Regions from separate parts of the Cytobacillus spongiae genome, predicted to be linked through region 1. Evidence: a T-box and tRNA genes for the amino acid it is inferred to sense, from the RefSeq annotation. Region 1 holds a T-box; the other holds one or more tRNA genes.
The links. A T-box is a leader RNA that pairs with one kind of tRNA and senses whether it is charged. The one in region 1 lies ahead of leuS (leucine--tRNA ligase), so its partner is inferred to be a tRNA-Leu.
Positions count from the first base shown of each region.

Region 1 (6,463 bases):
ATGGAAAGATTGTTGGCGCATTTGGGACCGTCTTTTTTCGAGATACACAAGAATGGATGAAAATGAATAGCCATGTGAAAAGTCTTTTGACCAAAATGCAATCCTATATACAATCATTTGATACGGGAGTTAAATATAGCTTGGACGATATTCTTGGCAGCTCGAAGCAAATGAAGAGTTTAAAGGAAAAAGTGAAAACTGTGGCATCGAGTGATATATCCGTATTAATAAGAGGAGAAAGTGGCACGGGAAAAGAGCTGTTTGCTCATAGTATTCACCAACTAAGCAACCGAAGTCATCAACCGTTTATTAAAATCAACTGCGGGGCAATCCCAGAGCATTTACTAGAATCAGAGCTATTTGGCTATGAAGAAGGAGCTTTCACTGGTGCAAAGAAGGGTGGAAAAAAAGGGAAGTTTCAGCTTGCTGATGGGGGAACGATTTTTTTAGATGAAGTAGGGGATATGCCCATTAACATGCAGGTAAAACTTCTTCGTGCACTCCAAGAGGGCGAAATTGAAGCTGTTGGATCGACAAAGCCGTTTTCTGTTGATGTACGAATTATAGCCGCGACCAATCGACCTCTGGAGAAAATGATGGAGGAGAAGCGATTTCGAGCAGACTTATTCTATCGAATTAATGTTGTGCCATTCTTAATCCCTTCCTTGCGGGAAAGAATGGAGGATCTTCCGTTACTACTCGATTACTTTGTTCAAAAAATAACGAAGAAATCAGGAAAAAGAATAATGAAAATCGATAATCGAGTGAATCAGCTTTTTCAATTATATAGTTGGCCTGGTAATATACGTGAGCTGGAAAATGTACTAGAGGCATCCATTCATTTATCGAATGATGAAGTAATCTCCATAGATTCTCTTCCTGAATATCTACAAGAAGCTCATCCAGTGTATCCCTTAGGCGAGAAAGACTTGAAGGAAATGCTGGAGGAGACTGAAAAGCGGATATTAAAACAAAGCATAGAGAAATACAAGCATAATAAATTAGAAGCTGCAAAGGCTTTGGGAATTAGTAAATCCACCATGTACGAAAAATTAAAGAAGTATGAACTAGATTAGTCCAGAATTTCGGAAATCATTCCGAAATTCTGGACTTTTTCTTATGTAGTAAACAAATGGAGGTATGACAATCCAAACTGACGACTTACCATATTGATTCATCGTTCTGTTTCCGACATTCTGGAAAAACAATTCACGAAAAATTCAAAAAAATGAGACGAAACCTACTTTTTTTGATTGGCACACAACTTGCATAAACGTTAAAGGGAGAAACAAATAAATGGAAAAGGGGGAGCAACTGTTGTTTTGGTAGCGTTTTCATAAAAGGTTAACAAGCAACTTCACATTAAAGGGGGAAATAAAATGCTTAGTATGATTGGTTTAATTGGTGGACTAATTCTTTTAATTGTATTAACGATGCGAGGAATGAACCTATTAGTCGCAGGGCCACTTTCTGCCTTATTTGTAGCAATTTTAAATGGGATGCCTTTATTCCCACAGCTTGTTGGAGAAGGAGAAGCAAATTTAGTTGGAAATTATATGTCTGGATTTTCTGGGTTTGTGACAGCTTGGTATTTAATGTTTTTACTAGGGGCCATTTTTGGCAAGGTCATGGAAGACAGCGGAGCAGCAGACAGTGTATCGAAATTAATTGTTGATAAGCTAGGAATGAAATATGCAGTGTTAGCAATCGTAGCTGCTTGTGCATTTTTAACCTATGGTGGTGTAAGTTTATTTGTTGTTGCTTTTTCTGTATACCCGATGGCAGTTAGTTTATTTAAACAAGCTAATTTGCCAAGGCGTTTTATTCCAGCAGCTTTAGCATTTGGATCGGTTACGTTTACGATGACTTCAGCTGGTTCACCAGAAATTCAGAACTGGATTCCAATTGAATATTTGAATACTTCTCCATATGCTGGTTGGGAAGTAAGTGCAATTGTTGCGGTGTTTATGATCATCTTTGGCTATTGGTGGTTAAAGCGAATGATTACAAAGGCAGTTGCGAAGGGAGAGAGCTTTGTTTCGAGAGATTCTGACCCAGTAAATGAAAATAAACCGCTTCCGAATCCGCTATTGGGGATCGTTCCATTATTTGTTGTATTAATCATTTCGTATATTTTTCATGATTCACTTAAGCAATCAGCATTAATCATTGCCCTATTAGGAGGTGTGATTGCCACTTATTTATTGAATCGAAAATATTTCAAAAACTTTTGGAATGCTGTTTCAGAAGGAACGCTTGGAGCTTTAATTGCTATTGGAAATACGGCTGCTGTAGTTGGTTTTGGTGGTGTTGCGAAAGCAGTCCCAGCTTTTCAAACAGCTGTTGATTATATGACAAGTATTCCTGGGAGCCCGTTAATTGGCGGGGCGGTAGCAGTTAGTTTAATAGCAGGGATGACTGGTTCCGCTTCGGGTGGGCAGGCGATTGCCCTTCCATTAATTGCTCCTCATTACTTGGATATGGGTGTTAATCCTGAAGCTTTGCATAGAGTTGTTGCGATATCGTCTGGTGCGTTAGATTCGCTTCCTCATAATGGGTATGTGGTGACTACGGTTCGGGCAATTTGTGGGGAAACACATCAGGATGCATATAATGCTGTTGGTGCAGTTACTGTGATTGTTCCATTGCTCGGTGTGATCTTGGCAATTATTTTATTCTCACTTGGTTTAGGCATTTAAGAAAGGAGTTACGTTATGGTTGATGGAAAGGTTGTTTTTATTACAGGGGCAGCTCAAGGAATTGGCTATGAAATCGCTAAGAATTTCGCAAGTCAAAAGGCTATGGTGATGCTAACAGATGTTCAAGAACAAGAAGTAATGTCTTCAGCACAACTGTTACAAAAGGAAGGGTTCGAGGTCAAAGGACTTAAGTGTGATGTTACAAAGGAAGTGGAAATTGAAGCTGCGATTTCCCAAACAGTTGCGGAATATGGGAGAATTGACATATTAATCAATAATGCAGGTCTCCAGCATGTTTCCTATATCGAGGATTTCCCAACAGCTAAATTTGAGTTTCTCATCCAAGTGATGCTAACTGCTCCTTTTGTGGCAATGAAGTATGCGTTGCCATATATGAAAAAGCAAGGATTTGGCCGTATTCTTAATATGGCCTCGATCAATGGCCTCGTTGGCTTTGCTGGGAAAGCGGCTTACAATAGTGCCAAGCACGGTGTCATTGGGCTTACAAAAGTGGCTGCACTAGAAGCAGCTCCATACGGGATAACCGTGAATGCGATATGCCCAGGCTATGTCGATACTCCATTAGTTCGTAATCAATTAGAGGACCTATCAAATACAAGAAATGTGCCGCTTGAAAAAGTGTTAGAGGAAGTGATTTATCCACTTGTCCCACAGAAAAGGCTTTTAGATGTATCAGAAATTGCCGATTATGCTATATTCCTATCAAGTGAAAAGGCAAAGGGGGTTACTGGTCAGGCCGTTGTCATTGATGGGGGATATACGGTTCAATAATATGGATATAAATTAAAGTGTTATTTTAAATTTACTAGGATCCAGTTTTTATGGGCGGAATTTAAGGTTAATATAGTGAGGTTGAGCTGGAGGTTTGTTATGGCCATTAGTTCAACCTTTTTTTATCGGAATTATATACATGCTTTTATTTAGGGAAACATTCTATCAGCCTTGTAAGTAGAAATGCTAAGTGCATTTCATATGACTTTTGTCCCCCTGTCCTCTCCTACAGACTTTTTCGTTCCAATCCTTTTGTGGATTAATCTACTTAATCAAAGAATGAATGGAGACATACGTAAACATATTGAATTATAGGCTAACGGAAGTTTGATTTTTGTTAGCAAACAATGTGGCATCTGAGCTATTTTAAAGAAGAATTTCCGTATCAAAATATTTTAATTAAACCAACTTGCATCTCTATCAGAAATTTTATACAATATCACTAATTAAGAACTTCTTATACCCATCAACAGTGATAAGGAATAGTAATGATGTTACGTCCGCTTTAAGAGAGATGACGGCTGGTGAAAGTCATTCGGACCCATCATGAACTCGCCTTTGAGTTGCAAGTGTGAATGATTAGTAATACTTGCCGTGTTCCGCGTTAAGGATGAATGAAGCGAGTGCTCGCTAGGAGCACTAATGTGGGTGGTACCGCGGGAGATTATACATAATCCTCTCGTCCCTATTATAGGGATGAGGGGTTTTTTTATTTTTTTGGCTCTGTTTTGACAGAGATCAACAGATTGTATAGGAGGAAACACAATGAGCTTCAATCACCAACAGATTGAAAAGAAATGGCAACAGCACTGGGAAGAAAACAAGACATATAAAACAACTGAAGATAAGGGGAAGCCGAAATTTTATGCATTAGATATGTTTCCATATCCATCTGGAGCAGGCTTACATGTAGGTCATCCAGAAGGATATACTGCGACAGATATACTTTCACGGATGAAGAGAATGCAAGGCTATAATGTTCTTCATCCTATGGGATGGGATGCCTTTGGATTGCCAGCAGAGCAATATGCACTTGATACGGGGAATGATCCTGCTGATTTTACGGAGCAAAATATTAATACATTTCGCCGCCAAATTAAAGAGCTAGGATTCTCGTACGATTGGGATCGTGAAGTGAATACAACAGATCCGAATTATTATAAGTGGACTCAATGGATTTTCACTAAATTATATGAAAAGGGTCTAGCCTATATTGATGAAGTGGCAGTTAACTGGTGTCCAGCTCTTGGAACAGTATTAGCGAATGAAGAAGTAATTGATGGTAAATCTGAGCGCGGTGGTCACCCAGTTGAACGTCGCCCGATGAAGCAATGGGTGTTGAAAATTACCGAATACGCAGACCGTTTACTAGAAGACCTTGAAGAGCTAGATTGGCCAGAGAGCTTAAAGGATATGCAGCGCAACTGGATTGGTCGTTCAGAAGGAGCGCATGTATCCTTTACAATTGATGGATACAGCGAGACATTTACCGTGTTCACAACTCGTCCAGATACATTATTTGGAGCGACCTATGCAGTTCTAGCTCCTGAACATCCATTTGTTGAGAAAATAACAACACCTGAACAGAAGGATGCCGTGGAAGCATATATAGCAAAGGTAAAGGCGAAGAGCGATTTAGAGCGTACAGACCTTGCGAAGGAAAAAACAGGCGTATTTACTGGGGCATATGCGGTTAACCCAATTAATGGAGAAAAAATGCCAATCTGGATTGCGGATTATGTGTTAATGAGCTACGGAACAGGTGCGATTATGGCGGTTCCAGCACATGATGAACGTGATTTTGAATTTGCGAAGGAATTTGATCTTCCAATTAAAGAAGTTGTGGCAGGCGGAGATGTGTCGAAGGAAGCTTATACAGGTGACGGAGAGCATGTGAACTCTGACTTCTTGAATGGACTTGGCAAAGAAGACGGAATAATAAAAGCAATCGAGTGGCTGGAAGAAAACGAAAAAGGCGAAAAGAAGGTTACGTATCGTCTACGTGATTGGTTATTTAGCCGTCAACGCTATTGGGGAGAGCCGATTCCAATCATTCACTGGGAAGACGGAACGATGACAGCTGTTCCTGAGGAAGAGCTTCCGTTAATCTTACCAAAAACAACTGAAATCAAGCCTTCTGGAACAGGCGAATCACCACTTGCCAACATTGACGATTGGGTTCATGTGGTTGATGAAAAGACAGGAAAAAAAGGAAAGCGCGAAACCAATACGATGCCACAGTGGGGGGGAAGCTGCTGGTACTTCTTACGCTATATTGATCCACATAATAATGAGAAGCTGGCGGACCCTGAAAAGCTAAAAGAATGGCTACCAATTGATATCTATATTGGAGGAGCAGAGCATGCCGTTCTTCATTTACTTTACGCAAGATTTTGGCATAAATTCCTATATGATATTGGTGTAGTGCCAACGAAAGAGCCTTTCCAAAAGTTATTTAATCAAGGGATGATTCTTGGTGAAAATAACGAGAAAATGAGTAAGTCAAAAGGAAATGTTGTTAATCCAGATGATATTGTTGTCAGCCATGGGGCAGACACCTTACGTCTTTATGAAATGTTCATGGGACCTTTGGATGCATCAATCGCTTGGTCAACAAATGGTCTAGATGGTTCGCGTCGCTTCTTGGATCGTATTTGGCGTTTGTTCGTTGAAGAAGATGGTTTATTAAATGAAAAGATCCAAGACAATGAAGAGGCACAAGGCCTTGAAAAAATCTATCACCAAACCGTGAAGAAAGTAACGGAAGACTTTGAAGGATTACGCTTCAATACGGCTATTTCTCAAATGATGGTATTCATTAATGATGCATACAAAGCAACTGCTCTTCCAAAAGAATATATGGAAGGGTTTGTGAAATTACTTTCACCAATTGCTCCACATATTGCCGAAGAGCTTTGGGAAAAGCTAGGCCACAGCGGAACCATCACATACGAAGCATGGCCAGCTTATGA
Region 1 is NZ_CP089997.1:3,295,454-3,301,916, reverse strand. Features, by position in the region: gene LS684_RS16615 (sigma-54 interaction domain-containing protein) at 1-1,076, shown strand, start outside; gene LS684_RS16610 (GntP family permease) at 1,380-2,699, shown strand; gene LS684_RS16605 (3-hydroxybutyrate dehydrogenase) at 2,715-3,491, shown strand; T-box leader at 3,955-4,181, shown strand; gene leuS (leucine--tRNA ligase) at 4,257-6,463, shown strand, end outside.

Region 2 (6,463 bases), 900 kb from region 1:
GGATTTGCCTCGTTACCGGCCTAACTGCTTGGACGCGCATATCCAACAGCGCGCTTACCCTATCCTCCTGCGTCCCCCCATTGCTCAAACGGAAAAGAGGTGGTACAGGAATATCAACCTGTTGTCCATCGCCTACGCTTTTCAGCCTCGGCTTAGGTCCCGACTAACCCTGAGCGGACGAGCCTTCCTCAGGAAACCTTAGGCATTCGGTGGATGGGATTCTCACCCATCTTTCGCTACTCATACCGGCATTCTCACTTCTAAGCGCTCCACCAGTCCTTGCGGTCTAGCTTCAACGCCCTTAGAACGCTCTCCTACCACTGACATCGTAGATGTCAATCCACAGCTTCGGTGATACGTTTAGCCCCGGTACATTTTCGGCGCGGAGTCACTCGACCAGTGAGCTATTACGCACTCTTTAAATGGTGGCTGCTTCTAAGCCAACATCCTGGTTGTCTAAGCAACTCCACATCCTTTTCCACTTAACGTATACTTTGGGACCTTAGCTGGTGGTCTGGGCTGTTTCCCTTTCGACTACGGATCTTATCACTCGCAGTCTGACTCCCATGGATAAGTCTTTGGCATTCGGAGTTTATCTGAATTCGGTAACCCGATGGGGGCCCCTAGTCCAAACAGTGCTCTACCTCCAAGACTCTTACTACATGAGGCTAGCCCTAAAGCTATTTCGGAGAGAACCAGCTATCTCCAAGTTCGATTGGAATTTCTCCGCTACCCACACCTCATCCCCGCACTTTTCAACGTGCGTGGGTTCGGGCCTCCATCCAGTGTTACCTGGACTTCACCCTGGACATGGGTAGATCACCTGGTTTCGGGTCTACGACCACATACTCATTCGCCCTATTCAGACTCGCTTTCGCTACGGCTCCGTCTATCCAACTTAACCTTGCATGTAATCGTAACTCGCCGGTTCATTCTACAAAAGGCACGCTATCACCCATTAACGGGCTCTAACTACTTGTAGGCACACGGTTTCAGGATCTTTTTCACTCCCCTTCCGGGGTGCTTTTCACCTTTCCCTCACGGTACTGGTTCACTATCGGTCACTAGGGAGTATTTAGCCTTGGGAGATGGTCCTCCCAGCTTCCGACGGGATTTCACGTGTCCCGCCGTACTCAGGATCCACTCAAGAGGGAACGAAGTTTCAACTACAGGGTTGTTACCTTCTCTGACCAGCCTTTCCAGGCTTGTTCGTTTACTCCGTTCCTTTGTAACTCCGTATAGAGTGTCCTACAACCCCAAGAGGCAAGCCTCTTGGTTTGGGCTAATCCCGTTTCGCTCGCCGCTACTCAGGGAATCGCATTTGCTTTCTCTTCCTCCGGGTACTTAGATGTTTCAGTTCCCCGGGTCTGCCTTCCATATCCTATGTATTCAGATAAGGATTCCATCCCATTACGGATAGAGGGTTTCCCCATTCGGAAATCTCCGGATCAAAGCTTACTTACAGCTCCCCGAAGCATATCGGTGTTAGTACCGTCCTTCATCGGCTCCTAGTGCCAAGGCATTCACCGTGCGCCCTTTCTAACTTAACCTATAAGCTTTCAATACACATCGCATCTCTTCGTCAGCTTCCTTCGCTCCGCTCCTCATGTACGTAAGTACATTCCGGTGCTCACTCAGTTGCTTCCTCGACCTGCTCGTGTCTTGAAACCTTCTAATTTCTTGTTTAGAGAAAATCTTAAGATTGGCGATTACTCGGTAATTCTTTTTTCTTCTATATTTCATTATCTAGTTTTCAAGGAACAAGTTCACTTTCTTCTATAATAAGAAGAGAGTTTGTTATAGAGAGATTGCTCTCTCAAAACTAAACGAACCATAAGCGTCAACTTTCATGTAAATATCCTTAGAAAGGAGGTGATCCAGCCGCACCTTCCGATACGGCTACCTTGTTACGACTTCACCCCAATCATCTGTCCCACCTTAGGCGGCTGGCTCCAAAAGGTTACCCCACCGACTTCGGGTGTTACAAACTCTCGTGGTGTGACGGGCGGTGTGTACAAGGCCCGGGAACGTATTCACCGCGGCATGCTGATCCGCGATTACTAGCGATTCCGGCTTCATGCAGGCGAGTTGCAGCCTGCAATCCGAACTGAGAATGGTTTTATGGGATTGGCTAAACCTCGCGGTCTTGCAGCCCTTTGTACCATCCATTGTAGCACGTGTGTAGCCCAGGTCATAAGGGGCATGATGATTTGACGTCATCCCCACCTTCCTCCGGTTTGTCACCGGCAGTCACCTTAGAGTGCCCAACTGAATGCTGGCAACTAAGATCAAGGGTTGCGCTCGTTGCGGGACTTAACCCAACATCTCACGACACGAGCTGACGACAACCATGCACCACCTGTCATCCTGTCCCCCGAAGGGGAACGCCCTATCTCTAGGGTTGTCAGGAGATGTCAAGACCTGGTAAGGTTCTTCGCGTTGCTTCGAATTAAACCACATGCTCCACCGCTTGTGCGGGCCCCCGTCAATTCCTTTGAGTTTCAGTCTTGCGACCGTACTCCCCAGGCGGAGTGCTTAATGCGTTAGCTGCAGCACTAAAGGGCGGAAACCCTCTAACACTTAGCACTCATCGTTTACGGCGTGGACTACCAGGGTATCTAATCCTGTTCGCTCCCCACGCTTTCGCGCCTCAGCGTCAGTTACAGACCAGAGAGTCGCCTTCGCCACTGGTGTTCCTCCACATCTCTACGCATTTCACCGCTACACGTGGAATTCCACTCTCCTCTTCTGCACTCAAGTTCCCCAGTTTCCAATGACCCTCCACGGTTGAGCCGTGGGCTTTCACATCAGACTTAAGGAACCGCCTGCGCGCGCTTTACGCCCAATAATTCCGGACAACGCTTGCCACCTACGTATTACCGCGGCTGCTGGCACGTAGTTAGCCGTGGCTTTCTGGTTAGGTACCGTCAAGGTACCGCCCTATTCGAACGGTACTTGTTCTTCCCTAACAACAGAGTTTTACGATCCGAAAACCTTCATCACTCACGCGGCGTTGCTCCGTCAGACTTTCGTCCATTGCGGAAGATTCCCTACTGCTGCCTCCCGTAGGAGTCTGGGCCGTGTCTCAGTCCCAGTGTGGCCGATCACCCTCTCAGGTCGGCTACGCATCGTCGCCTTGGTGAGCCGTTACCTCACCAACTAGCTAATGCGCCGCGGGCCCATCTATAAGTGATAGCCGAAGCCATCTTTCAGAATCCTAACATGTGTTAGGAGCCATTATCCGGTATTAGCCCCGGTTTCCCGGAGTTATCCCAGTCTTATAGGCAGGTTGCCCACGTGTTACTCACCCGTCCGCCGCTAATCTTTAAAAGCAAGCTTTTAAAGATCCGCTCGACTTGCATGTATTAGGCACGCCGCCAGCGTTCGTCCTGAGCCAGGATCAAACTCTCCATAAAAGAGTATTGATTAGCTCAATAGTTAAAACAAATTTAAAACGTTGACGTTATGGTTCGTTTAGTTTTCAAAGAACAATCATCATCGCCGAGAAGCGACTTTTATATATTAACATTTCATTTTCGCATAGTCAATATATTTTTTATTTTTTTTTGGTGGAGCCTAGCGGGATCGAACCGCTGACCTCCTGCGTGCAAGGCAGGCGCTCTCCCAGCTGAGCTAAGGCCCCGATCTATATTAGAAAATGGTCGGGAAGACAGGATTCGAACCTGCGACCCCTTGGTCCCAAACCAAGTGCTCTACCAAGCTGAGCTACTTCCCGAAATGGCGCGCCCGAGAGGAGTCGAACCCCTAACCTTTTGATCCGTAGTCAAACGCTCTATCCAATTGAGCTACGGGCGCAATATTTATAAAATGGTGCCGAGGACCGGAATCGAACCGGTACGGTAGTCACCTACCGCAGGATTTTAAGTCCTGTGCGTCTGCCAGTTCCGCCACCCCGGCACTACCTTTGGAGCGGAAGACGGGATTCGAACCCGCGACCCCCACCTTGGCAAGGTGGTGTTCTACCACTGAACTACTTCCGCGTATCTAAATGGTGCGGGTGAAGGGAGTCGAACCCCCACGCCTTGCGGCGCCAGATCCTAAGTCTGGTGCGTCTGCCAATTCCGCCACACCCGCATTATGAAAATGGTGAGCCATGAAGGACTCGAACCTTCGACCCTCTGATTAAAAGTCAGATGCTCTACCGACTGAGCTAATGGCTCAAAAAACATTAACATACAAATGTATTAATATTTATTCATATTGAACAAAAAATGGTGCCGGCGAGAGGACTTGAACCCCCAACCTACTGATTACAAGTCAGTTGCTCTACCAATTGAGCTACACCGGCATTAAACATATATGGTGGAGGATGACGGGATCGAACCGCCGACCCCCTGCTTGTAAGGCAGGTGCTCTCCCAGCTGAGCTAATCCTCCATATAAAAGCCTGGCGACGTCCTACTCTCACAAGGGGACAGCCCCTAACTACCATCGGCGCTGAGAAACTTAACTTCCGTGTTCGGCATGGGAACGGGTGTGACCTTCTCGCCTTCATCACCAGACTATTTTAATTTGAGGTTTGTTCCCTCAAAACTAGATAATGTATAGAAGAAAGAATTACGGTAATGCCATTGAATTGACTAGTCCAGCTACGGCTCCTACCTTCTATCGAAGTTGTACAGTCGCCTTCGCTTTCTTATTTGGTTAAGTCCTCGATCGATTAGTATCAGTCAGCTCCACATGTCACCATGCTTCCACCTCTGACCTATCAACCTGATCATCTTTCAGGGATCTTACTAGCTTGCGCTATGGGAAATCTCATCTTGAGGGGGGCTTCATGCTTAGATGCTTTCAGCACTTATCCCTTCCGCACATAGCTACCCAGCGATGCCTTTGGCAAGACAACTGGTACACCAGCGGTGCGTCCATCCCGGTCCTCTCGTACTAAGGACAGCTCCTCTCAAATTTCCTACGCCCACGACGGATAGGGACCGAACTGTCTCACGACGTTCTGAACCCAGCTCGCGTACCGCTTTAATGGGCGAACAGCCCAACCCTTGGGACCGACTACAGCCCCAGGATGCGATGAGCCGACATCGAGGTGCCAAACCTCCCCGTCGATGTGGACTCTTGGGGGAGATAAGCCTGTTATCCCCGGGGTAGCTTTTATCCGTTGAGCGATGGCCCTTCCATGCGGAACCACCGGATCACTAAGCCCGACTTTCGTCCCTGCTCGACTTGTAGGTCTCGCAGTCAAGCTCCCTTGTGCCTTTACACTCTACGAATGATTTCCAACCATTCTGAGGGAACCTTTGGGCGCCTCCGTTACTCTTTAGGAGGCGACCGCCCCAGTCAAACTGCCCACCTGACACTGTCTCCCGCCCCGATCAGGGGCGTGGGTTAGAATTTCAATACAGCCAGGGTAGTATCCCACCAATGCCTCCACCGAAGCTGGCGCTCCGGCTTCCAAGGCTCCTACCTATCCTGTACAAGCTGTACCAAAATTCAATATCAGGCTACAGTAAAGCTCCACGGGGTCTTTCCGTCCTGTCGCGGGTAACCTGCATCTTCACAGGTACTATAATTTCACCGAGTCTCTCGTTGAGACAGTGCCCAGATCGTTACGCCTTTCGTGCGGGTCGGAACTTACCCGACAAGGAATTTCGCTACCTTAGGACCGTTATAGTTACGGCCGCCGTTTACTGGGGCTTCGATTCAGAGCTTCGCTTACGCTAACCCCTCCTCTTAACCTTCCAGCACCGGGCAGGCGTCAGCCCCTATACTTCGCCTTGCGGCTTTGCAGAGACCTGTGTTTTTGCTAAACAGTCGCCTGGGCCTATTCACTGCGGCTTTTCAGGGCTATTCACCCTAAAAAGCACCCCTTCTCCCGAAGTTACGGGGTCATTTTGCCGAGTTCCTTAACGAGAGTTCTCTCGCTCACCTTAGGATTCTCTCCTCGCCTACCTGTGTCGGTTTGCGGTACGGGCACCTTTTTCCTCGCTAGAGGCTTTTCTTGGCAGTGTGGAATCAGGAACTTCGGTACTTTATTTCCCTCGCCATCACAGCTCCGCCTTATGGTAACGGGATTTGCCTCGTTACCGGCCTAACTGCTTGGACGCGCATATCCAACAGCGCGCTTACCCTATCCTCCTGCGTCCCCCCATTGCTCAAACGGAAAAGAGGTGGTACAGGAATATCAACCTGTTGTCCATCGCCTACGCTTTTCAGCCTCGGCTTAGGTCCCGACTAACCCTGAGCGGACGAGCCTTCCTCAGGAAACCTTAGGCATTCGGTGGATGGGATTCTCACCCATCTTTCGCTACTCATACCGGCATTCTCACTTCTAAGCGCTCCACCAGTCCTTGCGGTCTAGCTTCAACGCCCTTAGAACGCTCTCCTACCACTGACATCGTAGATGTCAATCCACAGCTTCGGTGATACGTTTAGCCCCGGTACATTTTCGGCGCGGAGTCACTCGACCAGTGAGCTATTACGCACTCTTT
Region 2 is NZ_CP089997.1:99,519-105,981, reverse strand. Features, by position in the region: rRNA gene LS684_RS00550 (23S ribosomal RNA) at 1-1,550, opposite strand, end outside; rRNA gene LS684_RS00545 (16S ribosomal RNA) at 1,866-3,416, opposite strand; tRNA gene LS684_RS00540 (tRNA-Ala) at 3,568-3,643, opposite strand; tRNA gene LS684_RS00535 (tRNA-Pro) at 3,660-3,736, opposite strand; tRNA gene LS684_RS00530 (tRNA-Arg) at 3,740-3,816, opposite strand; tRNA gene LS684_RS00525 (tRNA-Leu) at 3,830-3,918, opposite strand; tRNA gene LS684_RS00520 (tRNA-Gly) at 3,927-4,001, opposite strand; tRNA gene LS684_RS00515 (tRNA-Leu) at 4,011-4,095, opposite strand; tRNA gene LS684_RS00510 (tRNA-Lys) at 4,106-4,181, opposite strand; tRNA gene LS684_RS00505 (tRNA-Thr) at 4,234-4,309, opposite strand; tRNA gene LS684_RS00500 (tRNA-Val) at 4,322-4,397, opposite strand; rRNA gene rrf (5S ribosomal RNA) at 4,406-4,522, opposite strand; rRNA gene LS684_RS00490 (23S ribosomal RNA) at 4,661-6,463, opposite strand, start outside.
Region 2: it encodes a tRNA-Leu, which carries the amino acid that the T-box ahead of leuS (leucine--tRNA ligase) is inferred to sense. The anticodon was not compared.